Regions from separate parts of the Tunturiibacter gelidiferens genome, predicted to be linked through region 2. Evidence: predicted binding sites of a transcription regulator. Region 2 holds the regulator's gene; the other holds the start of a gene.
The links. The regulator LexA, encoded in region 2, represses DNA repair genes until DNA is damaged. The targets are predictions, from matches to a motif close to CANTTCGCTTTTTATTCGC.
Positions count from the first base shown of each region.

Region 1: a site for LexA is predicted at 1,785-1,803, ahead of recA (recombinase RecA). Genes of this name have one in related genera too.

Region 1 is NZ_CP132938.1:5,256,218-5,263,530, reverse strand. It holds gene RBB81_RS22560 (FAD-dependent thymidylate synthase) at 1-1,103, shown strand, start outside; gene RBB81_RS22555 (YXWGXW repeat-containing protein) at 1,316-1,678, shown strand; gene recA (recombinase RecA) at 1,881-2,948, shown strand; gene RBB81_RS22545 (Spy/CpxP family protein refolding chaperone) at 3,462-4,046, opposite strand; gene RBB81_RS22540 (hypothetical protein) at 4,054-4,575, opposite strand; gene RBB81_RS22535 (RNA polymerase sigma factor) at 4,572-5,183, opposite strand; gene coaD (pantetheine-phosphate adenylyltransferase) at 5,312-5,806, shown strand; gene RBB81_RS22525 (pyridoxal phosphate-dependent aminotransferase) at 5,863-7,059, shown strand; gene RBB81_RS22520 (mannose-1-phosphate guanylyltransferase) at 7,124-7,313, shown strand, end outside.
Region 2 is NZ_CP132938.1:3,775,086-3,782,398, reverse strand. It holds gene RBB81_RS16545 (FAD-dependent oxidoreductase) at 1-979, opposite strand, end outside; gene RBB81_RS16540 (HAD family hydrolase) at 1,028-1,732, opposite strand; gene RBB81_RS16535 (DUF4097 family beta strand repeat-containing protein) at 1,929-2,789, opposite strand; gene RBB81_RS16530 (efflux RND transporter periplasmic adaptor subunit) at 2,909-4,117, opposite strand; gene lexA (transcriptional repressor LexA) at 4,299-4,904, opposite strand; gene RBB81_RS16520 (alpha/beta fold hydrolase) at 5,022-6,071, shown strand; gene RBB81_RS16515 (response regulator transcription factor) at 6,235-6,978, shown strand; gene RBB81_RS16510 (hypothetical protein) at 6,965-7,228, shown strand; gene RBB81_RS16505 (sigma-54 dependent transcriptional regulator) at 7,234-7,313, shown strand, end outside.

The DNA of each region.
Region 1 (7,313 bases), 1.5 Mb from region 2:
AATCCATGAAGCCCGACGCCTACGAGCGCACCCTCAAGGCCCGCGCCTTCGACGTCGCCCGCTATCTCCTCCCGCTCGCGACCAACACCTCACTCGGCCAGATCGTCAACGCCCGCACCCTCGAAACCCAGGTCTCGCGCCTTCTGACCAGCGACTTCGCCGAGATCCGCCAGCTCGGCGAAAAGCTCCGCAACGCCGCCTCCGAGGCCGCGTGGAACGTCCAGCACGCAGCCGGCGAGGTTCTCTGCGAAGAGATCGCCTCCGTCGACGCCGACTGCGCCCGGCGAGCCCACGAAGCCTTCCTGCGCCCCGTAAAAGCCGCGCCCACGCTGGTCAAATACGCCACCCCCAACGATTACCAGCGCGAAACCCGCAGCGAACTCGCCCACGCCGCAAAGTTCCTCATGGGCAGCCAGCCCATCGCCCCCTCACCCGTAGTCGATCTCCTCGACGGCGACGAGCCCCTCGAGGTCGAACTCGCCACCTCGCTCCTCTATCCACATTGCCACTACCCCTACCGGCAACTCCGGCACAGCGTCGCCGCTCTCAGCGCCAACCAGCGCGGCGAGATCATCTCCCTCGGCACAAAACATCGCGGCCGCCACGACGAGCTCCTCCGCAGCTTCTCCTCCGGCCACAGCCTCCGCTTCGACATCCTCATGGACATCGGTGGATTCCGCGACATGCACCGCCACCGCCGCTGCGTCCAGCTCCTCCAGCCCTACACCGACCTCCACGGCTACGACGAGCCCATCTGCCCCGGCCAACCTACCCTCGCCGAAGCCGGCCTCGAAACCCTCTACAGCGAAACCCTCGCCGTCACCTACGCCACCTACCGCAGCCTCCGCGACAGCGACATCCCCGAAGCCGCCCAATCCGCCCAGTATCTCCTGCCTCTGGCCACCCGCTGCCGCTCTCTCTTCAAGATGGACTTCGCCGAAGCCCTCTACATCTCCGAGCTCCGCAGCGGCGTCGCAGGCCACTTCAGCTACCGCCGCGTCGCCTGGGAGATGTACCGCGCAGTCGCCAAAAAGCACCCATCCCTCGCGCAATACTTCCGCATCGAAGACGTCAACGAGCCAGTAGACTTGCTGCGGAGATAACCGCTCAGCCCAGGGAACAGGCGCGGAACAGTCCTCCCTCAAGCGCAGGTGTCTGCCCCGTGCGGCAGCTTCCAAACGCACCCAACCTCACCTCTGGGGCCTCTTACAGCCGAACCCCGTATCGGGGAAGACACCGCTGGGGTCATTGACATCGCCACGAAGATAGGGTTCCCTCGAACGTGGAACTGAAACGGAGAGAACTTAATTTGAAGATGAAATGGCTTTTTGCTGCAGTCACCACAGTCACCCTGACAATGCCCTCGTTTGGCCAGATCGGCATCTACATCGGCAGAACGCCTCCGCCGTTGCGTTACGAAGTACGCCCACCCATGCCCGGAGACGGGTATGCCTGGGTTGATGGCTACTGGGGAGTCAACGACGGTCGCTACGTCTGGGTTCCCGGCCGATGGGACCGTCCGCCCTATGCCGGAGCCTACTGGAGCCATCCGCACTACGACCACTACGAGCAAGGATGGCAGATGCACGAAGGACACTGGGACCACGAAGACCATCGCGATCATCACTACGACGATCATCACGACGACCACCACGATCATCACGATGACCACCACTAGGACGTAATCAAAGCTGAGGATATGTCCTGCCGGACGGGCCCACTACGCCCTACGCGTAGTGGGCCCGTCCGGCAGGACACGGTCTTCCAAAAATCACCTCTAAGTTGTATTCGCCTTTTATTTGCTTTTCCCGTTTTGAATGCTAGAATCCCAAATTGAAACATCGACCTCCCTTTCACTCACTCTTCAGGAGAGAAATATCGTGGCAGATGACCGCAGCAAGGCAATAGAACTGGCCCTTTCCGGGCTGGAAAAGCAGTTTGGCAAGGGTTCCATCATGCGGCTCGGCTCGAAAGACGTCGTTCCCATCTCGGTCATCTCTACCGGTTCCATCTCCTTCGACGCGGCGCTCGGCGTTGGCGGCGTCCCACGTGGTCGCGTCATCGAGATCTTTGGCCCTGAGTCCTCGGGCAAGACCACCATCACCCTCCAGATCATCGCCGAAGCCCAAAAAGCCGGCGGCCTTGCTGCCTTCGTCGACGCAGAACACGCGCTCGACCCTGCCTACGCCGCCAAACTCGGCGTCGACATCGACAACCTCCTCGTCTCGCAGCCCGACTACGGCGAACAGGCCCTCGAGATCGTCGAAGCCCTTGTCCGCTCGAACGCCATCGACGTCCTCGTAGTCGACTCGGTCGCCGCGCTCGTCCCCAAGGCCGAACTCGACGGCGAGATGGGCGACTCCCACATGGGCCTGCAGGCTCGACTCATGTCGCAGGCCCTCCGCAAGCTCACCGGAACCGTCTCGAAGTCCCGAACCTGCTTGATCTTCATCAACCAGATCCGCGAGAAGATCGGCGTCATGTTCGGCAACCCCGAGACCACCACCGGCGGCAAGGCCCTCAAGTTCTACTCCTCGGTCCGCATCGACATCCGCCGCATCGGCGCAGTCAAGGACGGCGACTCGGTCGTCGGCTCCCGCACCAAGGTCAAGATCGTCAAGAACAAGGTCGCCGCACCCTTCCGCGACGCCGAGTTTGACATCCTCTACGGCGAAGGCATCTCCCGCGAGGGAGACGTGCTCGACCTCGCCGTCCTGCACAACATCGTGGACAAGAGCGGAGCCTGGTACAGCTACCAGGGCGAGCGCATCGGCCAGGGCCGCGAGAACGTTCGCGCCTTCATGAAGGAAAACAAAGACGTCTTCGCCCGCGTCGACTCCGAACTACGCAAGAAGCTCGGCATCTCCGGCGTAGCCTCAGCCGAAGTCCCCCCGGTTCCCGCCGACGGCCCCGTTCAGGCCAAGGAAGCCGTCCGAGCCAAAAAGTAATCGTCATCACAAGCAGGGAAGCACCCGAGGAAGCGCCGGCATCAGGTTTGCCGGCGCTTCTCCGTCTAAATGCCTCTGGAAGCCACATACGACACGTCATCTCGGCGAACCGCGAACGGTTTCATCGTTCATTGTGCAGTGGAGATCCCTGTATTTGTCTTTTTCGCAGCCAGAGGGGGTTTTCAGACAGAGGGGTTTTCAGTTGTCAAGCCCCAATCGAAGCTAAATCTATGCAAACAAGCCACATAGACGTGGCACATGAGTTACGCCAAACAATTTATACTGGAATCAGATGAAAAAAGCCCCGGGCTAATCCCGGGGCTTTTACTTTCAGAAACACAAAAACTCCCGTAACTCCTTTGCCTGCAGGAATCTGCAGGCAACTCGTTTGGAATGAAGGTTTTACAAGGTAATACCCATGCTCTAAGCTAATGAAATAAGCGACTTATGCGCAGGTAATAGGGGGGACCCCCTGAAAAACGAGGGAACCAAAGCTGGCAACGCAGCCCCTTACTACATCCCCTCGCCGCCGCCCGGGCCACCTGGAGGTGGTCCCTGGCCATCGGGAACCCGACCCGGTCCTTCCGGTCCACCCTGCATCCTCATGCGGCGGCGCTCGCGCCCCTCGGCCTGCAGTTTGGTCCATTGGTCCGGTGTCAGCACGTTGCGAATTGCCAGCAGCATCTTGGCGTTCGCCTTTTCAAGCTCCGCGCGAGCCTGGGCTGTCTGGTCGATCTGCGCCAGGATCTTGTTCGTATCCGGAGGATTCGCCGCCAGCATCGGCTCCATCAGAACCTCCTGCTTCTCGACGTTCGCCCTCAAGTCGATCAGCTGCAGCTTGCTCTGCTGAAGGATGTCATCCATCTTCTTCTGCTGGTCCGGCGTAAGCGTCAGCTTCTGGATCAGGTCAGGATTATGCCACCAAATCCCTGGAGGCCCGATGCGAAAGCCCCCGCGCATCCCCGCTCCTCCACCCCATCCGCCGCGGTCCCGATCCATCGGGCCACCCGGCTGCGGTGGCGAACCTGCCGGTGGCTGCGCCGTCAAAAAAGTTCCAGAAAGAGTCGCAAATAAAACAATCGAAAGTAAAGGTCTCATGCGCATGTCAGTTCGTCCTTTGGTCTGAAGTGGAGGTTACAGAAGTTGTTCCATCGGTCGGATCAGCCAGCGGCTCCATCGGCGAAGGCACATCGGCAGAGACCTTCTGATCGATATCTGACAGCAAAGCCTCGTCCGACTCAGCCGCCCGCGAAGACGCCGCAGCGGCCTTCGTCGCCGCGGAACGAGCGGCAGACTGCTGTTGATGCAAGGTGATCGGGAATAGGGCAGCGACAAAGACTACAGCCGCTGCAGCCCAGTAAAGTGGCTGCGAGAGCACATGGTGCGGAGGCGCGATGGAGGAACGCCGCGCGTAGCTGTGAGCGAATTCCTGCCGCGAATAAGAGATCGACGCGTCGCGGAAGTGAGAGAGCGAATCGCGCAGGCTCTTCAACTCCGCCGAGCAGATCAGGCAAGCCTGAAGATGCTGATCAACAACATCGGTGTCGCGATCGGCGCCAGCAGACCGAAGTGACGAGTCGGCGAGGAGAACGTCGCAGAGTTGCTCGTGAGTGAGGTGGAGGTTCATAGAGAGTCCTTGAGAGAAGCGTTGTGACGTGCCCGAATGGTTGCGAGGGCGCGGTAAAGGTGCGTCTTGACGGTGCTGATTGGCAACCCCGTAATGCTGGCGATCTCAGAGAGCTCAAGCTCTTCGAGGAACCGAAGGAGGAAGATGCTGCGCTGGCGATCCGAGAGCTGTGCGACGCTCTCCCAGACTAATGTCATCTGCTCGCTGGCAATCAGACGCGACTCAAGCGAACTGTCGCGATGCGGAACGTGCGACGAGATGTCGGATACATCAATGGCTGTATCCGAGACCCGCTTCCAGAAGCGAAAACGGTCGGTGCGGGTATGATCGCGAACCAGGTTCAGCGCAATCCGCATCAGCCAGGTCAGGATCGAACAGTCGCCGCGGAAGCTGCTACGCGCCGACCAGGCTCGAACGAAAGTATCCTGGGTCAACGTCTGCGCCACATCGCGGTCCCGGATTGAGATCAGATGGAACCTGAAGATCCGCTGCTCGTACGTAGCAACGATCGAGTCCATATCGTCGAGCGGTGTGGCCGAAGCCTGCGGTGCGATGTTCGTCTGCCGCGTGATAGTGAGACCGTCGGTGCTAAGAGCTTGTGATGGCATTAGGGAACCGTATTCAGCGCGCTGCCGCATTGTTTTGGCTATTGGGAGAGACGCTTGAGGGCACACGCAAGACTACAGGAAGGCGTGGATTTATTTTTTACCGATAAAGCGCGGTATGCTGCTCATGCATGCATACGGTAAAAGCGATTTATCCAGGGACCTTCGATCCGCTGACCAACGGGCACCTCGACCTGATCGCCCGAGGGTCGAAGATAGTCGACGAGTTGGTCGTAGCGATTCTTCGCAACTCCGAAAAAGGCACGCCTCTGTTCACTGTCCCGGAGCGCGAAGAGATGATTGCCGAAGCGACCCGCAACTTTGGCAATGTCTCGGTGACCACGTTCGACGGCCTTCTGGTCGACTTTGCCCGGCAACAGGGTGCTAAAGCTGTCCTCCGAGGCATTCGGGCTATCAGCGACTACGAGTATGAGTTTCAGATGGCGATGATGAACCGCAAGCTCGATCCGGAGCTCGAAACCCTCTTTATGATGCCGGCAGAAAAGTACACCTACGTCAGTTCAAGACTGATAAAAGGGGTCTTCCAGCTCGGCGGCGACGTTACGGCTCTGGTGCCTCCTCTCGTGGTCGAGCGCCTCAAGGCCAAGGTTCCGAACCGGCTCTGAAGGCCTGAGAAGACTTGCTCCTTTATCTCGGTGGCCAAATCTGCCACACTAGAGGCATGACCACAGCGACAGCGACGAAGATATTTGCGGACCGTATCGGCCGCATCGAAGTTTCCGCAACCATGGCGATCACAGCCGCAGCGCTGAAGCTCAAGTCTGAAGGCGTGAACCTCGCAGACTTCGGTGCGGGCGAACCTCATTTCTCCACTCCGCGCCACATCAAGGACGCGGCCATTGAGGCGATCGAGAAGAACTTTACCCGCTATACGAATGTCGCGGGTATTCCCGAGGTTCGCAAGGCGATCGTGGATCGTCACGCCTGCGACTTTGGCTCGAACTACACTCCCGACGAGTGCGTCTTCACCACTGGAGGCAAGCTGGCGCTGTTCAATGCGATTCAGGTTCTGGTTGACCACGGGGATGAGGTTATTCTTCCCGTTCCCTACTGGGTTTCTTTCAAAGACATCATCCAGTACGCAGGCGGCAAAGTCGTTTTGGTAGAAAGCAAAGAAGAAGAGAACTTTCGCATCACCGCGAAGATGATTGAATCGGCGATCACGCCGAAGACCAAGGCGATCATCCTTAACACTCCGTCCAATCCTTCCGGTGCTGTGGTCGCTCCGGAAGATCTCGAAGCTATCGTCCGTCTCGCTCACAAGCATGGTATTTATGTGCTGCTCGACGAGTGCTACGTCTACTTGACGTTCACCGGTGAGGTCGTCAGTGGCGGCTCCTTCACCGATTGCAAGGAACATATCGTAGTACTGGGCTCACTCTCGAAGACGTATGCGATGACAGGCTGGCGAGCCGGCTTTGCGCTTGGCCCCAAGCCGATCATCGCGGCGATGAGCAAGCTACAGTCGCAGAGCACCTCGAACACAGCCAGCATGGTGCAGCGTGCGTCGATCGCCGCACTGACCGGATCGCAGGAGTGCGTCTCAGAGATGCGCGCCGACTACATCAAGCTGCGCGATCAGACTCTGGCAGGCTTCAAAACCATCCCGGGTCTGACCTGCACGGTGCCGCAGGGAGCCTTCTATGTGTATCCGAATGTGAGCAAGTTCATTGGTAAGGGCGGTATCAAGTCGGCGTCAGACCTGGCGGCGAAGCTGCTGAGTGAGGCGCATGTCGTCGTCGTTCCCGGTGAGGCCTTCGGGACTTCAGAGCATATCCGGCTCTCCTATGCGGTATCGCACGATGTCGTGGATGAAGGCGTAAAGCGAATGCGGGATTACTTCGCAACGTTGAATTAGCTGTTGATCTTGCGTCTGGACCGCACTGCTTTACGGTGCGGTCTCTTCACTAAGACGGAGGCTTATGCCCATTGAAGGTAGTAAGACGGAGCAGAGGTTCGCTCCGGTGATTCTTGCAGGCGGCAGCGGAACACGGTTCTGGCCTCGAAGCCGGAAGGCGCGGGCGAAGCAGGTGCTGGCTCTGGATGGAGAGCGCACCATGATTCAGCAGACGGTTGAGCGTCTGACTCCGCTGGTTGACCCTGCCGAAGTGT
Region 2 (7,313 bases):
AGAGTAGAGCTTCGGTGAGGATGTTGGCTGCGGCGACGGCGTCCTGGATGGCGATGTTGATGCCGATGCCTCCGACGGGAGACATGGCGTGGGCCGCGTCACCGATGCAGAGGAGGCCGGGGGAGGACCACTCGAGGAGGCGGTTGACCTGGATGGTGAGCAGCTTGACTTTGTCCCAGGAGTCGATCTCGGCGGTGCGGCCGGCGAGGAAGGGCACGATGCGTTCGATGCTTTGTTGGAAGGCGGGTAGACCTTCCTGCTGGATGGCGGGGAAGGTGCCTTTGGCGATAATGTAGCCGACCTGGAAGTAGTCGTTGCGGTTGATGAGGATGATCAGTCGGCCGTAGTTGATGTAGCCGAGTGCGTTTTCGGGGTCGGAGGGTTGGCGTGCGAGCTTGAGCCAGAGGACGTCGACTGGGACGCCGACATCCTGGAGCTGCAGCTGGCCGGCATCGCGGGAGATGGCGTGGCGGCCGTCGCAGCCGACGGTGAGGGTAGCTGGAATTTCGGCTGGGCCGTCGGGTGTGTTGGCGCGGACACCGATGGTCGCGTCGTTTTGCTGGATGAGGCCGGTGGCTTCCCAGCCCATGCGCAGAGTGAAGGTGCGCAGATGGATGGCTTCGCTCGAGAGAAAGTTGAGGAAGTCCCACTGCGGCATGAGGGCGATGAACTTGCAGCGGGCAGGGACGTGGGAGAAGTCGGCGATGGGGAAGCGCTGTCCGCCGATGGTGGCGGAGAGTGCTGCGACCTGAGAGTGTGGGATGGTGAGGAACTTTTCGAGCAGGCCTAGTTCATCCAGGAGATCGAGCGTGGAGGGGTGGATGGTGTCTCCGCGGAAGTCGCGGAAGAAGTCGTTGTGTTTTTCGAGGATTGTGACCTGCACGCCGGCGCGGGCGAGGAGAAAGCCCAGCATGATGCCTGCGGGACCGCCGCCGATGATGCAGCAGGTGGTGGCGAGCGGGTTGGGCGTAGCGGCCATGCGTGGTGTTGAGGGTAGCAAGCCGCGGGGAGGGCGTCAAAAGGTTTGCTAAGAATTTGCGAGGACGAAGGAGAGCCAGTCGGCGGGGGCGTGCGCGAGGTGATCGGGCGGGGCATCTTCGAGGGAGTGGGGCTTGAGGCCGAAGGTGCAGCCGATGCTGCGGGCGCCACAGTTGCGGGCGGTGAGGACGTCGATGTCGGTGTCGCCGACCATGATGGTTTCGGCGGGGGTGATGGTGTGGCCGGAGAGGGTGGAGGCTTCGGAGATGAGGGCTTCGAGGCCGTGGGGGTCGGGCTTCTTGGTGTGGAAGCTGTTGCCGCCGTAGTTCTGAAAGAAGAAGCGGGAGAGGCCGAAGTGATCGCAGATGTCGCGGGAGGGGTGGACGGGTTTGTTGGTGAGGACGGCCATCAGGAGCTCGGGGTGTGTGGCGCGGAGGGCTTCGAGAGCTTCGAGGACGCCGGGGTAGACGTAGGTGTAGTCGAGTTTGTGGATGCGGTAGTAGTCGAGGAAGAATGTAAGCGCTTTGGTTACGTATTGCTCGTCGGTGATGTCGCCTTCGGGATCGCCGATGGCGCGGCGGACGAGCATGGAGGCTCCGTCGCCGATGTAGCCGGAGATGACGGCTTCAGGGAGGGTGGGTTTGCCGAGATGGGCGAGGGTGGCGTTGACGGAGTTGCAGAGATCGACGCGCGAGTCGATGAGGGTGCCGTCGAGATCGAAGACGATGAGGCGGGGAGGGGCTGCGAGAAGCATTGGTTAAGGGTAAACGATGGCGCGATTGCATCAGAGCGGATTTGCTGTTGGTGTGGAGGAAGGCAACCGCAGATTCCCTTCGGGAATGACAAAAAAAAGGGGCACGGCACACTCTACGCCTACTGCTACTTTGCTCTAAAAAAGACGGTGGCTGTGGTTGTGTTCGCGGCCACCGTCTTTTGTTTTGGGGGAAGGACTACTTGATCTGGATGTCGCCGGAGCCGGTGCCGATGCGGAGCGTGGGGCCACCGCCGCCTACGACCGCGCTGACGTGGTGACGGTTGAGGCTGCCCTGCATTGTCATGGGCTGAGCGACGCTGATGTTTCCGGAGCCGGTGTCGGCGTCGAGGTTGAAGTGAGCGTTGCCGACGGAGAGATGAACGTTGCCGCTGCCGGTGGAGAGCTTCCAGTCGCTGGTGGGCTGGCCTTCGGCGGTGATGTCGCCGGAGCCGGTGCTGGCTTTGAGTGCTCCGGAGAGGCCGTGGAGCTGGATGTTGCCAGAGCCGGTCTCAGCCTTGACGTCGCCGGGGCCGGTCTGTTGTAGTTCGATGTCGCCGGAGCCGGTACCGAGTGTGGTCATGCCCTGAACGCCGTGGACGTGGACGTTTCCGGAGCCGCTTTGTGCTTTGACGGAGGCGCCAACGTCCTGAATTTCAATATCGCCGGAGCCAGTGGTGGAGTTGATGGTGGAGGCGTGGGGGAGGGTGATGTCGTAGTCGATGGAGATGTTGCGGAAGAGGTCGTTGTTGTGACGTTCGCCGATAGTGATGTCGTTGCCGCTCTGGACGATGGGCGGGTTGCTGATAATTTGCTGGATGCGGCTGTCGGTGTCGGAGCCGCCACTCATCCAACCGTGGCTGGAGTGAAGGTGCGCGACGATGTGGACCTGATCTCCAGAGCCAGGATGAAGACGGATCTGGCCGGAGCCAGTGGAGACTGAAACGTTGGGAGAGCTGCCGGCGCTGAGGGTGCGCTCGAAGTTGCCGTCGGCGGCGAAGGCTGTGGCTGCAGCGAGAGTGAGCATTGCGGCGGTGGAGGCGAAGACTGTTATCTTCATGGCGTTCCTTTTTTCGACTTTTCGACTCTGGGTAACTGCGGTTTAGATGTTAGCTCGTCGGGTTGCGATCTTTGTGCGCTCGATCTGGCGGACTTTATTGTTGCCACTGGCCTAGCAGGTTATTGCTGAAGGATGACGGTGTCGCCGGGGTTGAGGCCGGCGAGGATCTCGGTTTTGGTGCCGTTGGAGATGCCGGCCTTGATGTCGATCTTTCTGCGGCCGGTCTTCTGTTTGGGGTCAGGGACTTCGACGGAGGCGTTGCGGTCTTTGTCGTAGAGAACGGCCTGCTCGGGTACAGTGAGGACGTTTTTGTGCTCTTCGAGGAGGATCTCCGCGTTCGCGGTCATGTTGGCTTTGAGTTCGCCGCCGGGGTTGTCGATTGAGACGCGGACCTCAAAGGTGGTGACGTTATCCTTCTCTACGCCGAGGGGTGCGATCTTGGTGACTTTGCCGAGAAAGGTCTTGTCCTTGAAGGACTCTACTTTGATGCGGGCGGCCTGGCCCATGTAGACCTTGCCGATGTCGGACTCGTCGACCTTGCCCTGAACGTAGACCTGGTTGGTGTCGCCGATGGTCATGACGAGGGTGGCGGTGGAGCCGAGGACGAGGATGGAGCTGACGGCGTCGCCGATCTCGACGTCGCGGGAGAGGATGGTGCCGTCCATCGGAGAGATAACGGTGGTGTAGCCAAGTTGCTCTTCAAGTTGCTTGAGAGATGCCTGATTCTGGGCTACCTGGGCCTGTGCCTGGCGGAGCTTAGAGGTATCAACGGAGATTTGAGATACGGCCTTGTCGCGGGTGTTGGCGGCAGAGAGGTACTTCTGCTGAGCATCGTCGAGGGCCTGCTGTGAGACCACACCCTCTTTGGACATCTGGAGGTTGCGATCGTAGGTGTGCTTATACATGGGCAGGTCGGGCGCTTCGGCGTTGACCTTGTCGTACTGGATGGAGGCTTCGGCGGCGCGCGCGTTTGATTCGGCGGCGGCGAGCTGGGCCTTCTGCGCGGCTACCTGATCAAGGATCTCCTGCTGGTCGAGTTGAGCGAGAACCTGGCCCTGATGGACGTGGGCGTTGATGTCGGTGTCGAGGCGAGTGACAATGCCCGAGGCTTTGGATTTGACCTCTACTTTCGTGATGGGCTGGACCTTGCCGGTGGCGACGACGGACCGGGCAATGTCTCCGCGCTCGGCTTTGGCCAGCTGGGAGGGCTCGAACTTGGTGGTGTTGCCACGGGCAGCTGCGACCACCCCGAGAACGACCGCCAAGACGACGACGCTGAGGCCGACCCAAAGCCATGTTTTCCGTTTATTTTTACGCTGCGTGGCCAATTGCTTGCTCCCGTTGGTGCTGTGGATATGAGTCTTCGGAAGGTGGTTACGCAGGAATACGCTGCGCGGTTCCGTCGACTGCGAAAAAGTTTACGTGAAGGTGCGGCGATGTTGCAGAGTCGACGTTTAGACGGGGGAGTTGGGAGGGAGGAAGCAGTGAGGCAGGAGCGAGTCTGTGAATTTATGCGTACTTTCGGAGTACGCCGAGAACCTTGCCCTGGATGCTGACATTCGCGGCCGGGGCGTAGATGGGAGACATCTCGGTATTGGAGGGTTGGAGACGGATCATGCTGCCTTCGCGGTAGAAGCGTTTGAGGGTTGCGTCGGAGCCGTCGATGAGAGCGACGATGATCTCGCCTTCGCGCGCGGTGCGTGTGCGCTCGACGAGAACATAGTCGCCGGAGACGATGTGCTCGTCGCGCATGGAGTCGCCTCGTACTTCGAGGGCGAAGACTTCGCGATTGCCGATGATGTCCGAGAGGGAGATGCTCTCTGCGCTCTCGATTGCTTCGACGGGCTTGCCGGCGGCGATGCGGCCGAGCAGAGGCAGACGGTCTGAGCCCTTTCTGCCGCTTCGAACGGGGAGCACGTCAATGGAGCGGCTGCGGTTGTGTGCGCGCTGGAGGAGGCCTTTGTTCTGGAGATTGGTGATGTGTTTGTGGACGGTGGCGAGAGAGCTGAGACCCAGGCCGCTGGCGATCTCCTCGTAGGAGGGCGAGTAGCCATTCTTCTGAGTGAAGCTGGAGAGGAAGTCGATGACCTCTTTTTGTCGCCGTGTAATTGCCATGCCGATGATTGTAGCGAATAAAAAGCGAATTGCAAGGTGGTTTAGAGATTTATTTCCGGGAGGTATTCGAAGCGGTCGCACGCGGCTTGGGGCAAGAGCGAGAGATATGCTGATTTCATGAAGATTAAGGAAGGTTGGATTCGGATCTTTGGGTTGGCGATGGTGTGGGCGCTGATGGTCTCGGTGGGGTGGGCGCAGGAGCGTGCGCAGAAGATCGCGGAGCTGGGTAGTTGTCCTTTGGAGAGCGGGAAGGTGGTGCTGGATTGCCAGGTTGGGTACCGCACCTTCGGTGCGATGAATGCTGATGGGTCAAATGTCGTAGTGATGCCGTCCTGGCTGAATGGGCGAAGTGAAGATCTGATTCCTTACTTCGGCGAGAAAAATACAGGACATCGGCTCGTGGATACATCGCGATTTTTTGGGGTGGCGTTCGATGCGTTTGGGGATGGGGTTTCTTCGTCACCATCGAATAGCAAGAGACAGCACGGGCCGGAGTTTCCGGTTTTTACGATGGAGGATATGGCGCGGGCGCAGTATCGCGTGTTGACGGAGGTGCTGCATGTGCGTCATGTGCACGCTGCAGTTGGGCTGTCGATGGGCGGCGAGCAGGTGTTTGCATGGGCAGTTCTGTTCCCGAAGTTTATTGATCGTGCAGTGCCGATTGTGGGGACGCCACAGGTGACGAGTTTTGATCTGCTGTCGAAGCAGATCGTGATCGACGCGATTGAGGCGGACCCTGAATATAGGCATGGACGCTATGTAACGGAGCCGCAGTTGAAGCTTGCGAATGCGATCGGGACGTTGATTGTGACCGCACCGCAGTATAGAAATGCCGAGGTGCCGAGGGAGCAGTTTGCGGAGTGGTTGAAGACGGTGGAGTCGCCGCAACGACAAGATGCGAATGACAGGGTGTGGCAGGCGAAGGCGGTTATGCATCATGATGTGCTGCATGGAAGAACGATAGAAGATGTTGCGCGAGGAGTGCCGGTGAAGTTTCTGGTGATTGTGGCGGCGGAGGATCGAATGGTGACTCCGCAGCCTGCGCTGGAGTGGGCGAAGGCTGTTGGGGCGGAGACGTATATTTCGGCGGGAAGCTGCGCGCACTTGATCATGAACTGTGACGCTGAAGCTGTGTCGTTACGGGTGGAGCGGTTTTTGGCGCAGTGATGCGGCTATTCCCATTTTGAAATCGGTCACAGAAAACTTCGCGAAGAAGTCTTGTCAGGACAGGCCGGATGCACCAAGGTAATAACACGCAACCGAAACGGTAATGTGATTTCGGTTGAGTGTGATGACCTGAAGATCTTGATTGTGCCTTGGGAGACACGAAATGCGAGTTTTGATTGTGGAAGATGACGCAGCACTGGGATTGTTTCTCCAGAAGGGCTTGAAGCTGGAGGGACACCAGGTGGATTGGGTGGGAGATGGCGAGGCTGGGTTGCGGCACGCGGAGGAACATCGTCCGGACTTGATCGTGCTGGACCTGAGTCTTCCACGAAAAGATGGGACTGAAGTGCTGGAGGAGATGCGCGGGCGCTTCGATGAGACCTCGGTGCTGGTGCTGACTGGCCGCAGCTCGGTGGAAGAGCGGATCAAATGTTTGAACCTTGGCGCGGATGATTGCTTGTTAAAGCCCTTCAGCTTTCATGAACTGACGGCGCGGTGCCGGGCGCTGCTGCGGCGGAGGGAGCAGTTTGCCGATCCGGTGTTGCGGCATGGCGACGTCGAGCTGAACCGGATGGAGCGCAAGGTGATGCGGAATGGACAGCTGGTGGATCTTACGGTGAAAGAGTTCAGCCTGCTGGAGTTTTTGCTGATGCGGCGTGGGCAGTGCTGCAGCCGGAGCGAGCTGCTGCGGGATGTGTGGCAGATGTCTCCCGATGCCGGGACCAATGTGGTGGATGTTTACATTAACTATCTGCGGCGCAAGCTGGCGGCGGCTAGTGTGGATGGCGACCTGGGGTACTCGGTCATCGAGACGGTGCGGGGAGAGGGTTATCGGATGAGTAGCGGGCGCAAGAGTGTGGGCCGGGTTGGCGTGCTTCCGGTGAGTGCGGCGTATGCCGGTGCGTGAGCTGGTGCAAGAGGCAGGTCGCGCAGAGTTTGTGGAGCGCCTTGATGTCGCGTTGCACGGTCTTTGCCAGCCGTTGACGGTGTTGCAGTGCAGGCTGGCGATGGGCGAGATGATCGGAGAGCCGGATGCGATGCTGGAGGCAATTCGAGAGGCTTTGAAAGAGTGTGTGCGGTTGAACCAGACCGTTGGAACGATGAGGACGATGTTGCAGCAGGTGAAGGCGGATACGAACGACGAGAGGATAGGGTGACGGAGATGGGCATGGGACGGGAGTCGGTGTTGAACTCATTGTCAAATATGGATGCAGCCGAGGCGGCTGCTACGCGGACGGTGGT